Regions from separate parts of the Steroidobacter flavus genome, predicted to be linked through region 2. Evidence: riboswitches for the same ligand, from Rfam matches in the RefSeq annotation. Region 2 holds a riboswitch; the other holds the start of a gene.
What was found. A riboswitch is a leader RNA that binds a small molecule or an ion and turns the genes downstream of it on or off. The one in region 2 is predicted to bind cobalamin.

Region 1 (11,409 bases), on a different contig from region 2:
CGGGCGGCGACTATCGCCGGTTTGCTGGCGCCGAAGAGCCTTACGATCGCACAACCGATCTCGCGAGCCTCGATCTGAGCTACGACGCCGGTTTCGCAACCCTGTCCTCGACGACTTCGTATTTCACGACCGAAGGTCAGAGCCAGAGCGAATCGAGCTACACGCTGTATCGACTGCCGCAGTACATCGGCTACTACACCGGCACGACGTTGAGCCCGCGTTTCATCCTGCCGCAGGTCTACGGCGACCGTGCGCACACCTTCTCGCAGGAAGTGCGACTGGTGTCGAACAGTCATCCCGACAATAAATTCGATTACGTGGTGGGCTTGTTCTATCAGAAACAAACTCGCGACGGCACCTGGATCGTGACCAATCCCGGCTCGGTCGACCGTGCGCTCGCGCAGGGCTGCACCGGCGGTTATTACTTCGGCGCCGAATTCCCCGACTGTATTCCGCTCACCGCGCCCGGCGGCGTCATCATCGATCAGACCGACAAGCAGAAGTTCGAAGACAAATCAGTGTTCGGCGAGCTGACCTGGCACTTCACCGATCGCGGCCAGATCACGGCCGGCTTCCGGCACTTCAAACAGGACTTCGACGACAGCCAGTATCTCGAGCTGTACGCATACGGCCTGTCGGTGCCAGCGGAGACGCGCACATCGTCGGCTTCGAAGACCACCTGGAAGATCAATCCTTCCTATGAATACGCCGACAATCATCGCGTGTATGCAGTCTGGTCGCAGGGCTTCCGCCGCGGCGGCTCGAACGCGCTGCCACTCGTCGGTCCGTTCGCCGACAATCCGGAGCTCGTCACCTATCGCCCCGACACCGCGGACAACTACGAACTCGGCCTGAAAGGTCACTTCTCGAATGGCCTGGCGTACACGTTGGCTGCGTTCGATATCATCTGGGAGAACCCGCAGATCGGCGGCACCACGCCGACTACGAACTTCGCGGTGTGGAATGCGAAAGAAGCGGAGTCGAAAGGTGTCGAGCTCGATATCAGCTCGCCGCTGTGGGTCGACGGCCTGAGCGTCATGGTCAGCGGCGCGTACGCCGACGCTACTTTCTCGAAGGACTATCGGATCGCGTCCACGTTCGGCGATATCGTCGGGATGGAAGGTCAGCAACTGCCTGGCAGCCCCAAGGTCAGCGCGGCTGCCACGCTCAACTACGAGTTCGAGTTGAGTAACGACTATCGGATGGCGATGTCGTTGAACGACACGTACCGCTCGAAGGTGCTGCTATCCAACTTCGGCATTCTGGGCAATGCGCCCCTCGCTTCGGAGCCGATGAATATCGTCAATGCGTCGGTGGCGCTCAACAACGAGAAGTGGCTGGTTGGTTTGTATGCCACCAACTTGACCAACAAACGGGTGTTGTTGTCGCCGGGCAATCTGGATCCGGTCACTAGCAACCTAGCGACGCAGAGTTTGATCAATCAGCCGCGGGAGGTTTACGTTCGGCTCAGATATAACTTCTGAGCGAACCCCGACTGGCCTACGCTCTCTTCGCTCGCTGCGTTTCGGCCGGCCTGCCCGCACTGGCCCCGGCACTTGCCGGGGCCATTGTTGAATGTCGCGCTCACGCCGCGACGCTTGAATCAGCAGCTCGAAACGACACGCTCTGGCCGCAGCGATTGATCAGCAGCTGGAAATGACGCGCTCTCGGCGTAGCGCATGAATCAACGGCTCCAGATGTTTCTCGTAACGCCGCCATCTTCCTGACGACGAACCATAGATCGGTCGCCGGACCTGCGCCGCACTCGCGGTCAGCGATACACTCGCCCGCTTGTGTACTTCGACGGCTCTCTCGTTCCATTCCAGCCCGCAGTACTTGGCGACGCCCTCACCGACACGCGCCGGCTCCCTCACGAGATCTTCGTACGAGACTTCGTACAGCGCCTCCCCGAGGCTCGCGCGCCAGTGGTCCATCAAGCGCTCGTAGGCGGCGTAGTATTTCGCCAGGTCGTCGAAGTCGTAACTGAAAGGATAAGCTTCACCGAAAAGAATTCGATACATCGCGAAACAGCTGTCGACCGGATCTCGATTCACCAGCACCAACTTCGCACCCGGCAAGGCGCGATGAATGGCACCGAGGTACAGATAATTCATCGGCAACTTCTCGATAACTCTGTCCGCCGTCGCATCTCCTCCCGCCAGCCGCTCGTACCCTCTCGCCACCGCGGCCGACTCCGCCGCCGCCGCCCCGGCAAATACATCGCCTCGGTCTCTCGGTGCCGCAGCCAGCAGAGCTTGACTGAAGTTTTCCGTTTCGCCGTTAGAGCGGACGCCGGCAAGACCCAGCAGCATGTGCTCTAGCAACGTCGTGCCGGATCGAGGCAGACCAACGATGAAGATGTGTCGGCTACCGGCCGCGGCGTCGTGAACGGACTCTCTTGGAGAAGCCGCCACGCCGCTAATGAACTCTTTTGGAGAATCCGTTTCGCCGCCGCGATTGAACTCCTTGGGAAACATCGCTGCGTCACCGCGATCAAGCTCTTTAGGATGCATCGCCGACTCGCCGGGATTGAGATCCTTTGGAGACATCTCCGCGTCGCCGCGGTCATGCCCTTTAGGATGCCTCGTCGCCTCGCTACGGATGAACTCCTTGGGAGACATCGCCGCATCGTCGCGATCTAACCCTTTGGAGTGCGTCATCGCGCCGCGGATGAGATCCTTGGGAAACACCGCCGCGATTCGCTCGAGCTTGCGGCAGTCCATCTCGACGTTGTACGCGAGGTGACGTCTTCGAATCGCCGACGCCGCCGCCAGGTGCGGGAACGCCTCATCGTAGCGCTGCAGATCATCCAGCTCTTTCGCCAGCGCGTAGCCAAGAAACATTCGCGCGCGATCATCAGAGCTGTTGCGCGACAGCTCCCGCTGCAGCTCGTCCACATGATTCGCGTCGCTGGTTTGAACTCGCAGCTCCGAGCGCAAGAGAAAGGTCGCATAGCGCGTCCGGTCCAACGCGATCGTCCGATCGCAAGCTTCCTCCGCCTCACGCAACCGTCCCAAGCTGCGTTCACTCGATGCGAGGTTGTGCCAGAACCGTGGGTCGTTCGGCGCCAACTCCACAACTCGCCGATACAACGCATTCGCCCGCTCATGCTGCCCAAGAAGCGCCGATACATGCGCCAGCGCGTCGTACGCATCGGCGGATCCCTCCGAATAATCCAGCGCCTGCTGAACAACCAACTCAGCCTCGCGACGCCGACCTAGCCGAAGCAGGATCGTCGCGAGCATGCCATGCGTCGGCGTGCACACTCTCAGCCCGGCGACGGCACTCTGCGCCAGCGGCAGGGCTTCGGCGAATCGGCCTGCGGCCGTCAACTGATAGGCTTGAACCGCGAGGTCGCTCATGGCCGCGATAGCGAGCGAAACACCATCGGTGTGAGATTCATCTCCTCAAGCAGTGCAATGGCACGCTGAACCTGAGACTCATGCCGAGCGCCGGCCGCATCGATCATGATTCCAAGAAACGTCCCGCTATGCGCAGCGACCACACCGGCCGCGCCAATCTCGCGAGCGATACTTCTCATCGCATCGAACCAGCGCTTGGGTAACAAGCGCTGATTCAACAGCGCGCTCCGCGTAGCCACAGCCCCCAGCCCGGCAACATCACCGCCCTGGAGCGCATGACGCACCTGAGCCAGAAGCTCAACATACTCATCACGCTCGCTCTCTGAATAATCGAGCGACCGCGCATTGTGAGCAAGCGTCTCGATCTCCCCGCCCTCATCGACCGCCACGAGCGTCAGGGCCGGCACCGGCCCCAACTCCTCAAGCAAGCGCCCCTGACGATGCCGATACGCGACAACGCCCTCATACATCACACCATCACTCGGCTCGATGTCACGCAGGGTAGCCTCGAGCACCTCTAAGTCGAGCGACAAATCATAGTGACGAGCGACCGCCCGGCACGAGGCGACGAGATCGGCGGTGCTGCTGGCAAGGCCCTTGCCGCGAGGAATATCACTTTGCAGCCGCAGCTGCCCCTGCACTGGTAAGCCATAGCGACGCAGCAGCGCAGTCACGCCACTGAGCACCTTCCAGGAACTCTCCGGCCAAACACTGAGCCCAGCAATCCCGGAGGAAACAGTGAACGACGCGTGACTATGAAGATCGATCGGCAGAGTCACAAGAAAGTGACTGCCGTCCGGAAGCATCCCCTGCAGCAACTCACCGAAGCTCGCATGACACGAGGCGCTGAAGCTAGACACGAGAGCGCCCGAGCGATCCATCTCCCTCCGATGCGTTGACCCTCGAGCGGAACCAGTACGCCACGACGACAACAGCCGCCGCCAACAAGCTCGCATACAGCTGCGTAGCAAGAGTACCCGTGAACAACATCGCGACCATCACCGCGACAATGGCCCCAATCGCCGCATAACTAAGCCAGGGAAACAGCCACACTCTATTCGTAAGCCGTTCCGGCCGCTCGCGCTCCATCCGACGCCGGAGCTTGATCTGCGCCAGGCACACCATCGCATAAACCATCAGCATGATCGCGCCAGACGCATTCACCAGAAACGCGAACAACACTTCCGGCGCAATCACCGACGTCATCACAGTGAGATAGCCGAACGTACTCCCGATCAAAATGGCACGAGCAGGCACCTGCCGCTTGTTGAGCGCCACCAACGACTGAGGCGCATCGCCCCGCGCAGCCAGCACGAACAACGTCCGCGAAGTAACGTACAAGCCAGAATTCAGACAGGACAGCACGGCGGTCAGCACAATCAGGTTCATGATCGTCGCCGCGCCGGGAATATGAGTCCGCGTCAGCGCCGCAGCGAACGGCGACGAGCCGGGAACGATCTCAGTCCAGGGCACGATGGCCACGACCAGCAAAACAGACAGCACATAGAACAACAGGATCCGAATGATGATCGTACCTGTCAGTCGCGACATGGTGCGTGAGGACTCGCTGGACTCCGCGGCCGCAATCGTCACGATCTCAGCACCGCACAGAGAGAAGATCACCGTCGTCACACCCGCCAGAATCGACACGCCGCCAAACGGCGCAAAGCCGCCGCCATGCGCGGTGAGATTGGAGAACGTCGGGCCATCGGGCGAAGTGAGTCCGCACGCATACGCGCCGGCAATCAGAATGAAGATGACGATGGCCGCGACTTTGATCGAAGAGAACCAGAACTCGAACTCGCCGTAAGAGCGCGAGGACATGAGATTCACGGCCGTGAGCGCGAGCATCAACGCCAGCCCGATCTGCCACACCGGCAGATCGATCCACTCATGCAGTAACGCCGCGCCGGCGATGGCTTCGATCGCGACGACCACCACCCAGAAATACCAGTACAACCAACCGCTGACAAAGCCGGCCCAATCGCCGAGCCCCAACCGAATGTATTCGATGAACGAGCCGAGCCCGGGCGACCCCGCCGCCATCTCGCTCAACATGCGCATGATGACCAGCACCACCAGGCCGGCGAGCGCATAGCTTGCCACGACGGCCGGCCCGATCGTCGCGATGGCCGAGCTGCTGCCGACGAACAGGCCCGCGCCGATGATGCCGCCGATGGAGATCATCGCGACATGGCGCGAGCGCAGGCTCTTCGCCAACTCGGGCGCCTCGATCTCGGCGCCCTCTGCCCTGGTTCGATTCATGGTCACTGCGGCCTGGCCCCGTTTCGGGAAACAATGGCGCGAACCTCATCGTGAGGCAAGCCATAAACCCGATGACCGTCGCGACCGGTCATGGTCTTCGCGGCCACCAGGGCATTGAGAATGGCCTCCTCCGTCGCCTGAACCACGCCCTCGAACAGCGGATTCAACAGCGGATTTGGATACGTCTCGACCGAGATCTTCTCCATCTGCATGCTATTCAGTTGCGGATTGGCCGTCGAGAACGCCATGAAAATATCGCCTGAGCTTTCGCGGCTGATATCGCCGAGGCGCCCCATCGCGTGGCCCGGCCGCTTGGCCAAGCGCTTGAGTTGATGGGGTAAGAGCGGCGCGTCGGTGGCGATCACGACGATCATCGAGCCGTCGCCTGGCTTATCGTCAGGCCGCGCATTGCAGGCGGGCACTTTGTCGTTGGGCGCAGGGGTCGCCGTGCACGGAGCGTAATTCTTGTTGAGCTCCTGACCTACCGCGGCACCGGCAATGCGCAGATCGGTCTGCACGCCGAAGTTACATTGGACCAGCACGCCGACGGTGTACTGGCCGATGGGCGTAGTGACGATACGCGACGACGTGCCGATGCCGCCTTTGAAGCCGAAGCAGACCATGCCCGTGCCGCCGCCGACCGCCCCTTCGAGCACTGGTCCGGACTTGGCGATCTTCAACGCTTCCAGCGCGTGCTCGCTCTTCACGTGGAAACCGTCGGTGTCATTGAGGAAGCCGTCGTAGGTCTCTGCCACCATCGGCGTGAACCACGAGCCCGGCCATTTGTGATCCACGATCCAGCCAACCACCGCGTCGCGCACGACGCCGACGCTGTGAGTATTGGTGATCATGATCGGGCCATCGAGATAACCGCGCTCTTCCAACCACACGGTGCCGGTCATCTCGCCGGCGGCGTTGCTGGTGTTCCAGGCGGCGTACACCGGCGCGGTCGAGTTCTTACCGCGTGGGATGATCGCTGTGACACCGGTGCGCACCGGCCCCTTGCCTCGCTGAAGTGCGCCGTCGCCTTTGATCAACGTCACATGGCCCACTTCCACACCCTGCACGTCGGTGATCGCGTTGAGTGCTCCGGGCTTGCCTTGCAACTGGATGCCTATGTCCCGAGCGCGCGGCCCCTCCGCGAGGGCGATGCTTGAAACGGCGAACAAACAAACAGACGTCAGAGCCAGCGAGCGTCGAATCATCTTGTTCTCCCCTGTCGTTGGACGATGGATTGTGCTCGGTCCCCATCGCCGTGCCCATAAATTCTTGTAATACCCGGCATACGGATTCGTTGCTTGACCGGTGCGCGGTTCGCCCGCATTCTTGGCGTCGCGTCGAGTTCCCACGCCAGTGGGATTAAAACGGGAACCGGGATAGACCCGGGCTGCCCCCGCAACTGTAAACGGTGTTGGCCGCGCTAAAAGCCACTGAGCCTCGAGGCTTGGGAAGGTGGCGCGGCAGTAAGCCGAAAGCCAGGAGACCTGCTCGCCGCCGTCGTCCATTCATCGGCCGGGGTGCGCCGAGTGAACGGGAGTTCCCGAGTGACGACCGGTGTGGGTCGCGCTCGCCAGCGAGGCGATCCCATGTGTCTTCGCTTTGCATTGGAACTCGTCACATGAGCGCTGCTATTACCGATCCGTTCACTCGTCACGGTGCCCACCTGGGCATCGCGCGCAGCCTATGGCCGGACGCGCCGAAGCCGTGGATCGACCTGTCGACCGCGATCAATCCCAATCCCTATCCGGCCCCTCACCCCAGCGCGCAAGCTCGGGCCCGGTTGCCCGATCCACAGGAGCTGCAGAATCTCGAAGCCGCCGCGGCCCGTGCCTTTGGCGTCGACGATCCCGATCGCATCCTCGCCACGGCCGGCTCCGAAACCGTTGTGAGATTCCTGCCTCACGCGCTGCCTGCGGTGACCGCGGCCTGCATCGTGTGGCCCACCTACTCTTCGCATACGGATATCTGGCAAAGCCTCGGTGTGCCGGTCGGCCGTGTCGCTGGCATTGAACGAGCGTCACTGACAGCGGGCACCGTCGTCACGCTCGTCAATCCCAACAGCCCGGACGGCGCGATGACGCCGCGTGAGCAGTTGCTCGAGGCGTACGACAAGATCGCCGAACACGAGGGCTTTCTCGTAATCGACGAAGCCTTCGCCGATGCCGATGCTTCCTGCAGCGTCGCTTCGTTGGCCGGCACCGAACGTTATCCGCGCATGATCGTGCTCCGCTCCTTCGGCAAGTTCTACGGATTGGCCGGCGTTCGTCTGGGTTTCATGATCGGTGCTCCGGCGCTGGTCAAACGGATTCGAACCGCGCTCGGCGATTGGCCCGTGGCCGCTGACGCAATCACCGCAGGACTCGCGGCATACAACGATCCGTTGTGGGCCGAACGCACTCGCATTCGATTGCGAAGCGCCACCCGCAAGCTCGATGCGCTGTTGATACGCAGCGGCTTCAGCATCGTCGGTGGCACCACGCTGTTTCGACTCGCGCACAGCGATCTCGCCCAGGCCCGCTTCAATCAATTGCTTCGCGCAGGCATCCTGGTCCGTCCATTCACTCACGATACCAAGCTGCTGCGATTCGGCCTGCCCCATGGGGACGCAGCCTGGCGGCGCCTGCGCGACACTTTGAGAGCCAGACCATGAGCTGGAATACCTGGTGGCTGTACTTCGTCACCGTCTTTTTGCTCTCGGGCGCGCCCGGTCCCAACATGCTTCACATCATGTCGCGGAGCGTGTCGCTTGGCGTGAATCGCGCCGTTCCCGCGATGCTCGGCTGTCTGGTGGCGCTGGTCCTGATGCTGGTGGGCTCGGCCCTTGGGCTTGGCGCCGTGTTGCTGGCGTCACCTAGAGTTTTCGAAGTACTGCAATACGTCGGCGCCGCCTATCTCATCTGGCTGGGAATCAAGGCATGGCGCGACGACAGTGCCGACGCGGACAACGGCGCGGCGACAGTGCCGTCCGTTGTGTTGACCAATCGGCAGATCTTCCAAACGGCGTTCGTCATTTCCATCAGCAATCCCAAACTGCTGCTGTTCGCGGCCGCCTTCCTGCCGCAGTTCGTGAATCCTTCCAGCCCGAAGATTCCGCAGTTCGCGGTGCTGGTGACGACTTTCTCGCTCTGCGAACTGTTTTGGTACGCGGTGTACGGCCTGGGCGGCAACCGCTTGCGTCACTACCTGTCACGACCCGGACTGCGACGGATGTTCGATCGATTGACCGGCGTGATGTTCGTCGGCTTCGGCATCATGCTGCTGCGGTTTCGTCCGCAGTCGTGAGCCGCCACTAACCGTAAGGCGTCGCGGCTTACTCCGCGCCCCGCGATCGGGCAGCTACTCTTCCGCACACAACAAACCGTACCGTGCGGAGAGAGAGCATGGATTCAGCTGCATACGTTCCTGCGTTCCTGGGTCTGCTCGGCGTTGCGGTGGGTGGACTGACTTCGTTCGCCAGCAGCTGGTTCACACAGCGCTGGCAGTTTCGCGAGAAACGCATCGAAGCCGTGCGCTCGCGGCGCGAGTTGCTGTTTTCTTCCTTCATCGAAGAGGCCACTCGCGTCTATGCCGACGCGCTCACTCATGAAAAGGACGACTTCACCGATCTGGTCCGGCTGTACTCGCTGTATTCGCAGATCCGCCTGGTTGCCACGGAGGAGTCGGTGCACACCGCTCGCGTCGCCCTCGACGCGTTGGTCGAAGCGTACCTCTCGCCCAATCGGACGCTGCATGAAATCTACGCCGAAGCCCGGGCCGGCAAACTGACGTTCCTGGAGGACTTCAGCAAGACCTGTCGACAGGAGCTCGATCGACTGTCCGCGTAGCGCTCATTCAAGAGCGCGGCTGCGGGATGTAGGCGATGCCGAGCTGAAAACCGATGTCGGGCGTATTGTTGATGTTCTGCACGTTCTCGGTGATACCGAATGACAGCAGGTATCGATTCATTCGATGACGCACGCCGAGGCTGTACTGATACTTCAGGCCGGTCAGCTCATCGAGGTCGGTGTCATCGTCCGAGTAGACGCTGGGGCTGACATAGGCCTGCACGTTGACATTCGTGCGCCCGGTCAGCCGATGCTCGTAGCCCAGAATGAGCGTCGGAATGATCTGAGCCTCCTGCGGGACCGGCCACTCGGCACCGCCGTAATAGACTGCAGCGATGTTCGCATAGAGCGCATGATGCGCGCCTCGACGCTGCAGGGAGGCTTGCACTCCATAGTCGAAGTGTCCCGTCGACAGCAGCGTGCGCTCACCATCCAATGGCACTTTCACGGCAGCTTCGAGCGACATGCTCCAATGCTCCGGCAGCCGGACTCCAGTGTAGCGAACCCCCACCGTCGGATCCGTGAAGCCGCCGTCCGTCGGCGCACCGAAACTCGCAACCTGCGCCGATTTCAAATCGTAGATCAGCGTTACATCGTTGCGGCGGACTGCCGGTCGCCCGAACGTGCTGAAGCCGAACGTCCGATGAAATTCCTCGATGGTGCTATCGAGAAATCCGCCTTGATACGAAACGGCACTCGTCACGAAGTAACCGCTCCAGTCATCGGCAAACCTGTAATGCAGGGTGAAGTCGACGGCCGCAGACTCCACATCGACCAGATAATTCTCACCGGGCAGATCGCGGATCGCCTGCAAATCCGCAGCGCTCAGATCGCGTCGTCCCTGAGATTCGAGCGAAGTCAGGTAGCGCTCCACTGCGCCGCTCAATGCCCAGGTGTTTTGATACCCCAGCTCGAACTCCGCCGCCCACGTGCCTTTCTCGATCGAGACGGCGTGAGCGGGTCTCATATCCAGTCGCAGAAACCCGAACGTCGTCAGGTCCCGGTTGCGTAGCAGACCGTAGAAGTCGCTCTCGGCTGCGGGCGCGGCAACACTGGCAAGCATCGTTACCGCGCCGAGCGTGGCATTCAGCCAACGAGTATTCATCGCAAACGCTCCAGCAACAGATCGACGATGTCTTCGGGAACTTCGTCCATCAGCCAATGGGAACACTCGTCGAGGCGCACGAATCGATACGGCGCACGCACGAAGTCAGCCGTGTCGTTCGCGGCAATCTCACCCAACGCGTGATCCGCCGATCCCCAGATAAACAGCGTATCGACATGCACCGGCCCGATCCGTGCGTCGAAGTCCAGCGCGCGATACCAATTGAGCGCCGCCGTCAGTGCGCCCGGCACGGACAACCGAGCCACATGAGTTTCCAACCGTTGTGTGGAGAGCTTGCCGCGAAATGCAGCTCGCAACCGTTCTGCTCCGTTCGCCAGCATGCCCGCCTCCGCCACACCGCCAGGCTGGCGGAAGAAATGAATGTACTGAGACATCGCGGCCTGCACGGGATCGCGAGCTATCGAGTTCAGCAAGGCATCGGTGTGCGGAGTGGAAAGCACCGTGAGGCTGAGCAACTTCCCGGGCCGTTCCGCCGCCAGGCGCCATGCGAGAATCCCACCCCAGTCGTGCGCTACCAAATGAAAGCGATGCGCGCCGAGCGCGTCAGCGAACTCGAGAATGTCTCCAACCAACAGGCTCATGTCGTAAGCGGCGACGCCTTCAGGCCGCGCACCAGGCGAATAGCCACGCTGGTCGACTGCGACCGCGCGGAAGCCGGCATTCGCGATCGGCACCATGATGTCGGCCCAGGATTCGGCAAACTGCGGAAAGCCGTGCAGAAACAGCACGAGCGGCGCCTCAGGATCGCCGACAGCGAGACTATCGAACACAAAATCACGAACCCGAAGCGGGACCCTGCCGAGCTGCTCGCTGGACATCATGACGCTCTTCC
Region 2 (11,409 bases):
CCAACTGCATGATGGCGACCACGGCCTGGGTCTTGGAGATGGAGCCGATGTTATGAACGCTGCGGCCGTTCTGAATCAGGCCACTTTGCAGATCGGAAACGCCGACACCGCCCGAGAACACGATCTCGCCATTGACGGCGACGGCAGCGGAAACACCGGGCGAGCCGCTGTCGGCTTGCACGCGCTTCAGATAATCGTAGATCTGGCCGGCATCGAAGGCCTGCGCGGCGGCCCCAACGAAGACCAGGACGAAAGCGACGAGCCATCGCCGCTGGAAACGCCACATCATGATGTTTTGTAGACCTTTATCGGCGCGGAAGGGCCGATTCTGGTCCGGCCCTGTCAGGGCGGGCATCAAAGAAAACACCCAAAGCGGCGGGCGCCGCCGGGCGCTCAGGACAGCGCTTTTACCAGCTGCGCGCGGCAGACCAGGCCGAGCTTGCCGAAGATGGCATTGAGCTGAGATTCCACCGTCCGCCGCGAACGCGACAGACGTTGCGCGATCTGCTCGTTACGCAAACCTTCGGCGACCAGCAGCGCGACCTTGCGCTCGCTCGGCGAAAGCCGGTTCAGAATTTCGCTCGCACGCTCTTGCGACCGGGGCCGCTCGTCGGCAGCAGTGAACTGCAGGAGATAGCACGGCTCGATGCGCAGGCCCGCCCCGAACCAACTCGAGTCGATGGTAACGGACAAGTCGACATCGACTGGATGGCGCAACGTCTGGGCCAGCTCGTTCGACCCGACGTTACGACGCGCCTTGATCGCTCGTGACAAATCGGCAGACAAGTCGCTCGCATCCAACGGTGCGCCATGCGACCGCGCCCAGCGCTCGGACAGCCGACGGCCGTCCGGCGTACCAAACAAAACATTGCCGCGCGCATCGGTGAGAATCACCGGCGAAGAGGAACGGCTCAACGCCTGCTCGAAAGCAAACGATTTGAAGCGCTCCTGCTCCAACGCGCGCAACCGATGCAGGCCGGCATCGATCGCTGGATAAATTTGTTCGAAGAAGCCGATCTCATCGGCTGAGAAGTGAGCTTGCCGTGCACTCCGCCGGACACTGAAGACGGCTTGCGGCAGGCCCTCGTGCCAGAACGCGAGATGCACGAATTCGCGCCACTCATCGAGACCGGCCTCCTGAGCCAGACGACGCTCGTGAGCTTGCGGATCCTCCAACGCGATTTGCGAGAAGGTATAGAGCTGCACTCGAGGATGAGACGCGAGATACGGACGCGACACCGCCAGGCTCGTGGCGGGCATGTAGTCGGGTCGACGGGGCTGCTCGACATGATGGCGCGCGGCCACCGGCTCATAGTCGTTGATGCCGAGCATGAGGCTGCACGAATGATGATGCAGCGTCGATTGCACCAGTCGCAGGCTGCTCTGCCACAGCCCCTCGACATCGATGGCCCGCTGCAAATCGACCAGCCCTTCGCTCAACATCGCCGTCTCCGGAATCCCCAAACACGCATTCGGTGTTTTTGCCGAGAATGCAGCGCGGACCGGAGCTTGGCAAGTAACCGCCGCTTACTGGCCCACCAGGATGAGTTTGCCGGTCTTGGGATCGCGATAGACCTGCCCCACCGGCTCCATGCCGGCGCCGGCCGCCTGGCCCTTCAATCCTTCCGGCAGCTCGGCAAGTTCGCGTCCCGGCTCAACGACTTGCTTGCCCCCTTCGGCACTGCTGGAGGTGGTGTTGAACACCGGTTGAGCCGACACCAGCGCCACGATCAACCCGCAAATGAACACCAGCATGATGTCGACCAGATTGACCAGCGACGCCTGCGGATCCTCTGGGGTTTCTTCAAATCGCGCGCTATTCCAGCGCCGCCTCACGACTGCTGCTCCCATCGGAGCAGCGCCTCGTCGTACCACCGACGGCGCAGCCGGCCGATGATGAAACCGACGACGCCGGCCGCCAGGCCGAGCACTGTGGCGTCGAAAGCCGTCAGCATCGCCTCGGCCAGCAGGTTCAGATTGCCATTGCTAAGTGCGGTCAGACCGGGGCCGAGCGAGATCAGTGTGGCCATCAAGCCAAGCATGGGCGAGGTGCGAGTGAGAATGTCCGCCCGCTCGATGCGTCGATGTGCCCGACGCTCGACCGCGCTGACATCGGTCGGCCGCTCACGTCGACGCAAGAATCCACGCTCGCCGAACAGCACACCGATGTCGACGCACGCGAGCGCGACACAAACAAACAATCCGACGACCACGGGGGTCAGCAGCAACGGCACCAGCGAGTGGGTCCATTGCACGATGAAAGAGTTCATGCGGAATGTTCCTTCGGAGCAACGTAACGTCCACGGAGATATCCGGCGGACAGCAATACAGCGATGCCGAGCACGATGATCGCCAAGGCCCACGGCGAGCGACCGCCCGCACCCTGAGCGTCAGCTGCCTGCTGTTTAGTCTGGCCTTCCTTAGCCGCTTGCAACTCCTTCATCGTCGTCGGCGACGAAGCAGCTTTCGCATCCACACGCGCACGCTCGAGCAATTGTTTCAGCGGCTCGATCTGATCGGCGCGCAGATAAGGCTGCACGTACTGGAACACGGGATGATCGGGCTGCGTGTGACCGCTGCCCGGCAGACCATGCTCGAGCAACAGATCGACCCACTTCTGACTCAGCTGCTGCAACGTGGCTTCGTCGGTTTGCCAGAATTGTTTCTCGGCCGCGACCAGCAGGATGGCCATCATGTTGGTCTTCACGTGCACGTTGGAGCCTTGCTCGAGGAACTTATCCAGCCCCAGGTGATGGGAATCGTCCACGTACACCTGTTTGACCTCGTCCCAAGCCCAGCTCTTGATCACGTCCGGATTCGTGACTTGCCAGCCCCACAAATATTCCATGAACTCGCTGCCCATGGTTCGCGCGCCCGCGTAGCCATGCTGCATCAACGGTTTGATCCACGCGGGATTCAGATAACGACCCCGCAACTCCGTCAGCAACGCTGTCGGCAGCGGCTGCATGGTCGGCTGCGAAGGATTGGAATGATCGGCGACGTGACTGGCCGGCACGCGACCGCTCAATGTTTCCACCGCGAGACTCAGGCCGCCGAGATAGTCGAACGCGTCGTTGTTATCCATCAGGCCGTAGAGATTGCTAGAGCGCCCCAGATAAGTGTTGCGCACCTCGCGCAAGTTGCTCTTCAACAGCTCCTGCTGCGCTTGGCTCGTGCCATCGGCGGAATACGCGTGACCGATGCGATCGATGTAAATCTTCGCGAGCTCTTTGCGATCGTTCCAGCTGCCGGAGCGCTCCACGGCCCGATTGATGCCGGCGCTGTAATCGCCGGGCGAAGTGCCGAACACACGCAAGCTCGCTTGCTTGCCGGCCTCCGCATGACCCAGGCCTTGTTTGATCAGCGCCGATGTTTCATTCACCCAATGGCGCGCCACGTGGTTTCGCGCCAGCGGCTCATCGCCCGGGCTCGCCATCGGACCCAACGGTTCCAGCGCGACACGCAGTGCCGAAGCAAGATCGGGACGGCTGCGTTCGATGGTGCGACGGCTGCCGTCCAGCGCCAGCAACACCGCTTTATCCAGCCACACGATCTGCTGACCGAACAAATCGCGGAACAGCCCCGATGTGACGAACACCGTGTCGGCACGCTGACCTACGTCGTTCAAGGGTTGACGCTCGAGACCGGCCACGATGCCGCGACTGTTCCATTGAGGCGCGACCCCGAGCAGCGACAAGCCGAAGCCCACCATCGCGCCTTCGTCCCGCACCGAATCCGACGCCCACAGAATCACCGCTTCCTTGCCGTCCTCTTTGACTTTGGCCCGCGCCTCGCTCGCGAGCTTTGCGCCCAACGAGTAACCGAGCCGCGACGGAATCAAACTGTTGTCGAGCCCATGGAAGTTGCGTCCCGTCGGCAGCGCCTCGGCATTACGAATCGGATCGTTGCCCGGCCCGGCGGGAATGAATCGACCGGCCAGGCCATGCAACAGCGCCCGCATTTCATTGTCCGGCGAGCTTTGCAGGTTCTGACGCAGCGTCTTATCGCCTGGCTTTGCTTTCATGGACACCAGCATCGTATCCAGCGCCTCCTTCTGCCACGGCTTGCCGAACACGTGCAGGCCCAGCGGCATGAAGTCTTCCTGCAGGTGGGTGAGATAGTGACCGATCTCGTGCACGAGCAATTCATCGTCAGCCTGCTCAAACGAAATGCCGCGCACTTTCAGCTCGGCATCCATACTCGCGGTCAGCGCGTCCTTGAGGTGCAACTCATCGATGAGGGCTCGCATCGACGACGCTGCCTGCTTGCGCAACGCCGGGTTGTTCGACGATTCGTAACTTTCCACGAGCTGCCGGAGGCGCAACAGATCGTCGTAGAGCGGCGTCGCGGTCAGCGGCGGAATCAAATGATCGACCATCACCGCGAGACCGCGCCGCTTGGCCTGCAACCCTTCGCCGACGCCGTCGACGATGTAGGGATAGATGCCCGGAATATCGCCGGCAATCAGTGCCGGATAATCGAGCTCATCCTGACCGACGCCTTTGCGCGGCAGAAACTCATACGTCGAATGACGCCCCAGATGCACGATGGCATCGGCGTTGAACTCGTGACGCAACCAGAAATAGAACGCCAGATACTGATGTGTGGGCGGAATGCTGGTGTTGGCGTGAAGCAGCTCTTCGTTCAGCTCCCATCCGCGCGGCGGCTGCGGACCCACGAAGATCTTGCCGAAGCGCAGGCCCGGCAGCACCAGCTTGCCTTTGTTCACCATCACGTTGCCGGGGATCTCTCCCCAGCCGCGCAAGCCTTCGACGCCCGTCGCTGCAATCGCGCGAGTCAGTTTGTCGACGGTCGCTTCGTTGCCGCCTTTGGTGAGCTGAGTTTCATACGCAGCCTGCAGCTGCTTGACCAGATCGAGTGCGCGATCGCGTGCCGGATGCTGAGCGCCTTCGAGCAAATGTTCGATCTCATGCAGCGTTCGAGTGATCTGACCGCGCGCATGCTGAGGCAATCGAGCCGCCTGTGCCGCCTGAACATTCGCCTGCAGAAACGCCAGCGGACCGCCGGTCATTTCCTTCTGCAACGGTTGAGGCATCGTTGCAAACCATTTGCCGTACTGTTCCGCGCTGACGTTGGTGACGCGCGTCGCCATCGAGCGCAGCACATCGCCTTGCTCGGGAAGATTCACGCCATCCTGCTGCAGCTTCTCGAGCAATTCCGCCGACGATGCGGGCAACGGCCCGGTGTCATAGCCTTCACGCTTCAGCGCTCGCAGGATTTCCAGCAATGAGGCGGGGACGTCGAGATTGTCGGCACCGATATTGTGACGGCCCGGCGGATGGTTGTAGTAAACGATGGCGACGCGCTTGTCTGCGTTCTTGGTCTGTTGCAAACGAGTCCAGCGTTCGATTCGCGCCGTCATCTGTTCCACTTGTGACGGAATGGCCGCGGTTCGCGTCACCGCGATGCCTGTAAGCGAATCCAACTGAGCGGCGGCTGCGGCAGCAACGACGATCGGCTGACTGATTCCCTGCAGCTCGGGCATGGCCACGCGGTAGTAAACACTGTCCCAAGCCAGCCCTTGCTCGGACATGCGCCAGCCTTCCGCTGTCACATCGTGCAGTCGAAGCGCCTTGAGCACGGGCACATCGAGCTGCTCGAGCCGACGCGTCGCCTCTGCTCGATCGCTGCTGCCGCCGATGATGAAATCCTGCACGGACACGACCGCACCCAAGCGAGCGCCAACCTTGTTGCCAATCACTCCGAGCGCATCGCTGCTCGGCCGGCCCCAACCGGCAAGCACAGTGAGACAATCCAACGCTCGCGCATTCAACGAACGGCAGATCGCTTCGCTCAACGTCACATCGGCGTGTTGATCCTCGAGCACGGCCACCACGCGTTTGTCGCCAACAATGCGCAATGTTTCAGCCGTCGACCATTCGCCGCGATAGTGAAAGCGCATGGGCAATGCGTCTTCGACCGGCTTGACCGCCGCCGCAGCCGCCTTGTCTTGCTCGGACAGCATCAGCGCCAGCAGTGAGATCAAGTTGGACTCGCCGCGGTTCTGCCAGTACGCACGAGCTTGAATCCAAGGCGCGAGTTGCGGATGGCGCTGAACAGCAGCAGCGACAGCTTCCGCACCGGCATCTTTCTCAGCCGTCAACGACGAGAGCTCCGCGTAGCGCGGATCTTCATCGACAAACAAACGTTTGGCACGCCAGCGACTTTGCCGTCCGAGCCCGGGATCGCCGGCCACCGCGATGATCTCCTTCGCGCGCGTGGTTGCGAGCTGTGCTTGAATGCGCTGAGCGGTTTCTTTGAACACCGTCGCGAGCAACAACGTGTCGGCCTCGCCGATCAGCTCTTGCAACTGAGCATCGCTGAGCGCGTCGACCTGCGCCGTCGTGCGGAAGATCAGTCGATGATTGGGCAGGCGCTGGTTGAAATCGCGCGCGGCCTGCGCGAGGTCGCCCGAGTTGCGCTCGGAAACGACAGCAACCAAGGTCGCCGCGGGCAGCTCGGCGGCGAAACAGGCAAGGATCAGGCAACACAGTCCGCTAAACCAACGGACGAGAGAATGAGACTGCGATCGCACGGCGGGACCCACAGAAGCTGACGCACCACACGGTGCGATGGCCTTCAGGCACCGCTCCGTGAACCTGTCGCCGCTGCAGGAATTCCCGCTCGCTCAGCACACCCCGGCTGCACGAAAGACGACCGCGACAAGCTGGTCTCCTGGCTTGCGGCTTACAGCCTGCGCATCACCTTCCCAGGCCTTCAGCCCAGTGGTTGCTCCTCACATTCGGGAGCTTCGATGGCGGCACCGCTTACAGTTGCGGGGGCAGCCCGGGTGTTGCACCCGGTTCCCATGACATGTCGTTCGCGCGACACCTTGCGCGAAAACCCTCGAGTCGTCAATCAACCGGCACGGAAGCTCTTGATGGGCACGGCAATTCCGGCAACCACCAATGTCACTTGATCGCAGGCGGCCGCCAGCATCTGGTTCAATCGCCCCTGTTCGTCCTGAAAACGCCGCGCGACCGGCGCCAGCGGCACGATGCCCATGCCGACCTCATTGGAGATCAACAACACCTCAACGCGCGCTAATGACAGCCATTGCAGGAATTTATCGCGCTCGGCTTCCCAGGTCGGCAACGGCGCGGTCGGCGCATCTTCGCGAAAATCCTGAAGCAACGCGTTCGACAGCCACAAGGTCATGCAGTCGATGACCACGATGTTCGATGACTCCTCCCCGGGTAACGCTTGCGCAAGACCGGTCGGTGCTTCTAAGGTGCGCCACGTTGCCGGCCGCTCCGCCCGATGTAACGAGATGCGATGCTGCATCTCCTGATCGAGCGCCTGCGCCGTGGCAACATAGGTGACATTCACGCCGCGCGCCGCCGACAGCGATTTCGCCAGCGCGATGGCATGAGCGGTCTTCCCCGAACGCGCCCCGCCGATGATCAGGCGTCGCCCGACCGAAGCCCGCTCACCCGATTTGTCATGCTCGACCATAGCCCGCACTCACCGTTCAGATGCAGTCATGATAACCAACGCCACCTTGCAACGCCGACTCGATACGCGCACCAAGCCCCAGGGCTCGCTCGGCGCGCTGGAAACGCTGGCGGTGCGCATCGGCCTGGCGCTCGACACTGAAACCCCGGTGTTCCGCGCGCCGCAAATGTTTGTATTCGCCGGCGACCACGGCATCGCCACCGACGGCGTCAGCGCTTACCCACAGGCGGTCACCGCGCAGATGCTGCTGAACTATCTCCAAGGGGGCGCGGCTATCAATGTGTTGGCACGTCGGCACGACATCGCGTTGCGCGTCGTCGATGCGGGTGTGGCCAGCGACATTGGCGAACACGCTGGGCTCGTCGCCCGCGCGGTGGCCCGGAGCACTCGTAACTATCGCGTCGAGCCCGCGATGACGCAAGCTCAGTGTACGCAGGCACTCGACACCGGCCGCGCGCTGGCCCAAGCCGCATTGAGCGAAGGCTCGAACGCACTGCTGTTTGGTGAGATGGGCATCGGCAACACGGCCAGCGCATCGATGCTGTTGCATCGGCGGACGGGCTGGTCGTTGGAAGATTGTGTCGGTCGTGGCACGGGCCTCGACGATGTCGGACTGGCTCGCAAGCGCGAACGATTGGCCGCTGCGTCGGCGCGTCGACCGGAAAACCTCACACCCGTTGAAACAATCGCGGAATACGGTGGATTCGAACTTGCGATGATCACTGGCGCCTTGCTCGCCACTGCCGATGCGAAATGTATTGCCGTGATCGACGGCTTCGCTGTCACCGTCGCGGCGCTGCTCGCTATCGAAATCGATCCTCGCGTTCGCTCTCGCTGCATCTTCAGCCATTGCTCGGCGGAACATGCGCATCGCAAATTGCTGGCCCACCTCGATGTGAAACCGCTGCTCGATCTGGGCATGCGGCTCGGTGAAGGCACGGGCGCCGCGATGGCATGGCCCATCATCGACGCCGCCGCGCGCTTGATGACGGAAATGGCCAGCTTCGAATCCGCCGGAGTGGACGACAAGGCGACATGAGCAGCGACGCTCAAACCGCTCGTCCTTCTGGGCTGATCGCTGAGCTGCGACTGCTGCTCATGGCGGTTCAGTACTTCACGCGCGTGCCCATGCCAGCGTGGGTCGGCCACTCTGCCGAGCACTTGAGCGGGACGGCACGTTACTTCCCCGCCGTCGGCATTTTGATTGGAGCGATCGGCGCGCTCGTGCTGTGGCTGACCAGCCTGGTTCTGCCCGGGCCGTTGCCGGTCATTCTCAGCACGGCCTTTACCGTGTTCATCACAGGCGCGTTCCATGAGGACGGTCTGGCCGATACGTTCGACGGTTTGGGCGGTGGCGCGACCCGCGAGCGCGCACTCGAAATCATGAAGGACTCGCGGCTGGGAACGTTCGGCACGGCGGCGCTGGTGCTGACGTTACTCATCAAGATCGCCGCATTGAGCGCGATGCCCGTGACGATTGCGATTGGCGTATTGATCGCCGGCCACGCTTTCTCTCGCGCATGTGCTGTGACGCTGCTGTTTGCCAGTAATTACGTCGGCAATCCGGATCAGTCACGCGCGAAAGTCGTCGCACAGCCCATGAGGCCTGGCGAGCTTTTGTTTGCAATCGTCATCGGCGTTGCACCGATGTATTGGTGCGGCCTGCACGCGCTCGCTGGCGTGGTTTGCTCGCTGATCGTTTTGTACTTGCTGACGCGCTGGTTCATGCAACGGCTGGGCGGCTTCACCGGCGACACGCTGGGAGCCACGCAACAGCTCACCGAGATCGCGTTTCATCTGGCCGTGCTCGCGTCGTGGAACTCTACCTGATTCGTCACACCGCGCCGGCGGTGGCCTCCGGCGTGTGTTACGGCCAGACCGATGTGCCGCTCGCGGAAACTGCGGAGCAAGACATTCAAGCCGCTTTGGCGCCCTTGCCCAGGTTCGAGCGGATTTATTCGAGCCCGGCACAGCGCTGCTCACGGCTGGCGAAGGTGTTAGCACAAAGAGACGCTTGCGACGTGACGCTCGCGCCTGAGTTGCAGGAACTGCACTTCGGCCATTGGGAGCAATTGCCGTGGGCCCGGATTCCGCGAGAACATAGCGACCCATGGGCGGCGGACACCTGGAACCTGGCGCCGCCCGGCGGAGAAACAGAACAAGCCCTATGGACCCGAGTCGCGAGCTGGTATCGCACGGCGCTGTCGCCGACCGCCTCCCGCTGCGCCATCGTCGCGCACGGCGGCTCATTGCGCGTATTGCGATGTTTGATTCTCGGGCTGCCGGTCGAGGACCGCTGGTCCTGGACCCTGAAGTGGGGCGAACACGCACGCTTCGAGCGGCCTTGAAACCGCCCTGCAATAAACCCGCGCCTGCCCCGGTCTACTCCCAATGAACGCTAATAGTGCTCGTGAACGCGGGCGCTTCGAGGCGCTGTGCATGCCGTTCCGGGCCGACGTGTTTCGGTTCGTGTACTGGCTTTGCCGAGACCGGGCTTTGGCGGAGGACGTGGTGCAGGAGACGCTGTTGCGCGCGTGGCGCTCTCTCGATTCGCTCGGGGACGAGAAAGCCGCACGACCGTGGCTGCTCACCATTGCGCGACGGGAGCTGGCAAGAGTGTTCGAGCGCAAGAAGCTGCCGATGGTGGATCTCGATGTCGCCAACGAAGCCGAGCCCGAATCGCTGGCGGTCAACGATCAGCATGAAGTCGAGGAGATGCGACGCGCGATTCTGAAACTGGATGTGATTCACCGTGAGCCGCTGGTGCTCCAGGTGTTGCTGGGCTATTCCACCGAAGAAATCGCCCAGCACCTGGAAATCAGCGTCGCGGCCGTGTTGACGCGTCTGTTTCGTGCCCGACAGGTCTTGCGTCAGCAACTGCTGGGTGCGGAGGGCTCGCGGTCATGAACTGCGAAGAACTGCGCACGATCGTCGGTGCCGAACCCAATTCGACGAACCCCGAAGTCCTGAAGCACATCGAAAGCTGCCCGGACTGCGCCCGCTATCGGCAGGAATTGCAGGCGATGGATCGCTTGATCTATCGAGCGTTGGCCGTCGACGCGCCGGCTGAAAAGCGCGCCACTCAACCGTCCCGCGTGTGGCGCATGGCTGCGAGCGTGCTCGTTGCTGTGCTCGTCGGTGCGATGTCGTTGTGGTTACTGACACCGCGAGAAAGTTTCGCGGCGGAAGCTATCGCTCACGTCAAACATGAGCAGTTCTCGCTCGTGCGCACGTCGGAAACAGTCGATGCGCAGGAGCTGGAAAAAGTGCTCGCCGCTTCGAGGTTGCGATTGAAACCCGGTGCGGCACGAGTGTCATACGCGCAGAGCTGTCCCTTCCGGGGTCAGCGAGTTCCGCATCTGGTCGTGCAAACCGAGCAAGGCCCGGTGACGGCGTTGGTCGTCACGGACGCGCCAACCCAGGGGCGCGAACATATCGACGAGAAAGGTTTTCAGGGTGAGATCATTCCGGCACCGCGCGGCGTGATCGTCGTGCTGGGTCAGAATGTGCCGGTGGATGCAGTGGCGAAGACGCTGCTGAGCGCGCTGGAATACTGAGCCCCAAATGCACAGCGGCGCATGTATGCGCCGCTGTGAGAAAGAATCGCGAAACACCGGCCAGCGCAGGGCCGCCGATCATCGCAATTACTTCTTCATCTTGGCCTTGGCGGCATCGCAATCGCCCTTGCTCAGTAGCAAGTAGCCCTGGCCCTTGCACTTGTTCTGGCCCTGGCAGGCGTTGGTGGCGGTGCTGCAGGCGGACGTTCCCTTGCACGAATTGACACCTTCGCATTTCACCTTGGCTTCATCCGCCGCGTTCGCCGTGGTGGCGACAGTGGTAAACAGCAGTGCAGCGGCGGCGGCCATGGCGGCGCAAGTGGCTTTCTGTGTGCTCATGCTTCTCTCCTGAATCTGATTTTTCGAGCGGTTGAAA

Region 1: another riboswitch for cobalamin. It lies ahead of ACFPN2_RS33395 (threonine-phosphate decarboxylase); the one in region 2 lies ahead of ACFPN2_RS18430 (cobaltochelatase subunit CobN).

Annotation. Positions count from the first base shown of each region.
Region 1 covers NZ_JBHSDU010000015.1:1,342,749-1,354,157, forward strand. Annotated here, with positions in the region: gene ACFPN2_RS33370 (TonB-dependent receptor) at 1-1,484, shown strand, start outside; gene ACFPN2_RS33375 (tetratricopeptide repeat-containing sulfotransferase family protein) at 1,644-3,362, opposite strand; gene ACFPN2_RS33380 (GHMP family kinase ATP-binding protein) at 3,359-4,222, opposite strand; gene ACFPN2_RS33385 (amino acid permease) at 4,215-5,627, opposite strand; gene ACFPN2_RS33390 (DmpA family aminopeptidase) at 5,630-6,832, opposite strand; cobalamin riboswitch at 6,950-7,133, shown strand; gene ACFPN2_RS33395 (threonine-phosphate decarboxylase) at 7,246-8,277, shown strand; gene ACFPN2_RS33400 (LysE family translocator) at 8,274-8,909, shown strand; gene ACFPN2_RS33405 (hypothetical protein) at 9,008-9,451, shown strand; gene ACFPN2_RS33410 (DUF3187 family protein) at 9,459-10,556, opposite strand; gene ACFPN2_RS33415 (alpha/beta fold hydrolase) at 10,553-11,398, opposite strand.
Region 2 covers NZ_JBHSDU010000003.1:2,928,396-2,939,804, reverse strand. Annotated here, with positions in the region: gene ACFPN2_RS18450 (serine hydrolase) at 1-355, opposite strand, end outside; gene ACFPN2_RS18445 (helix-turn-helix transcriptional regulator) at 394-1,443, opposite strand; gene ACFPN2_RS18440 (DUF2149 domain-containing protein) at 1,528-1,851, opposite strand; gene ACFPN2_RS18435 (MotA/TolQ/ExbB proton channel family protein) at 1,833-2,270, opposite strand; gene ACFPN2_RS18430 (cobaltochelatase subunit CobN) at 2,267-6,556, opposite strand; cobalamin riboswitch at 6,670-6,871, opposite strand; gene cobU (bifunctional adenosylcobinamide kinase/adenosylcobinamide-phosphate guanylyltransferase) at 6,880-7,476, opposite strand; gene cobT (nicotinate-nucleotide--dimethylbenzimidazole phosphoribosyltransferase) at 7,505-8,515, shown strand; gene ACFPN2_RS18415 (adenosylcobinamide-GDP ribazoletransferase) at 8,512-9,306, shown strand; gene cobC (alpha-ribazole phosphatase) at 9,291-9,824, shown strand; gene ACFPN2_RS18405 (sigma-70 family RNA polymerase sigma factor) at 9,868-10,383, shown strand; gene ACFPN2_RS18400 (DUF3379 family protein) at 10,380-11,033, shown strand; gene bufA2 (BufA2 family periplasmic bufferin-type metallophore) at 11,121-11,372, opposite strand.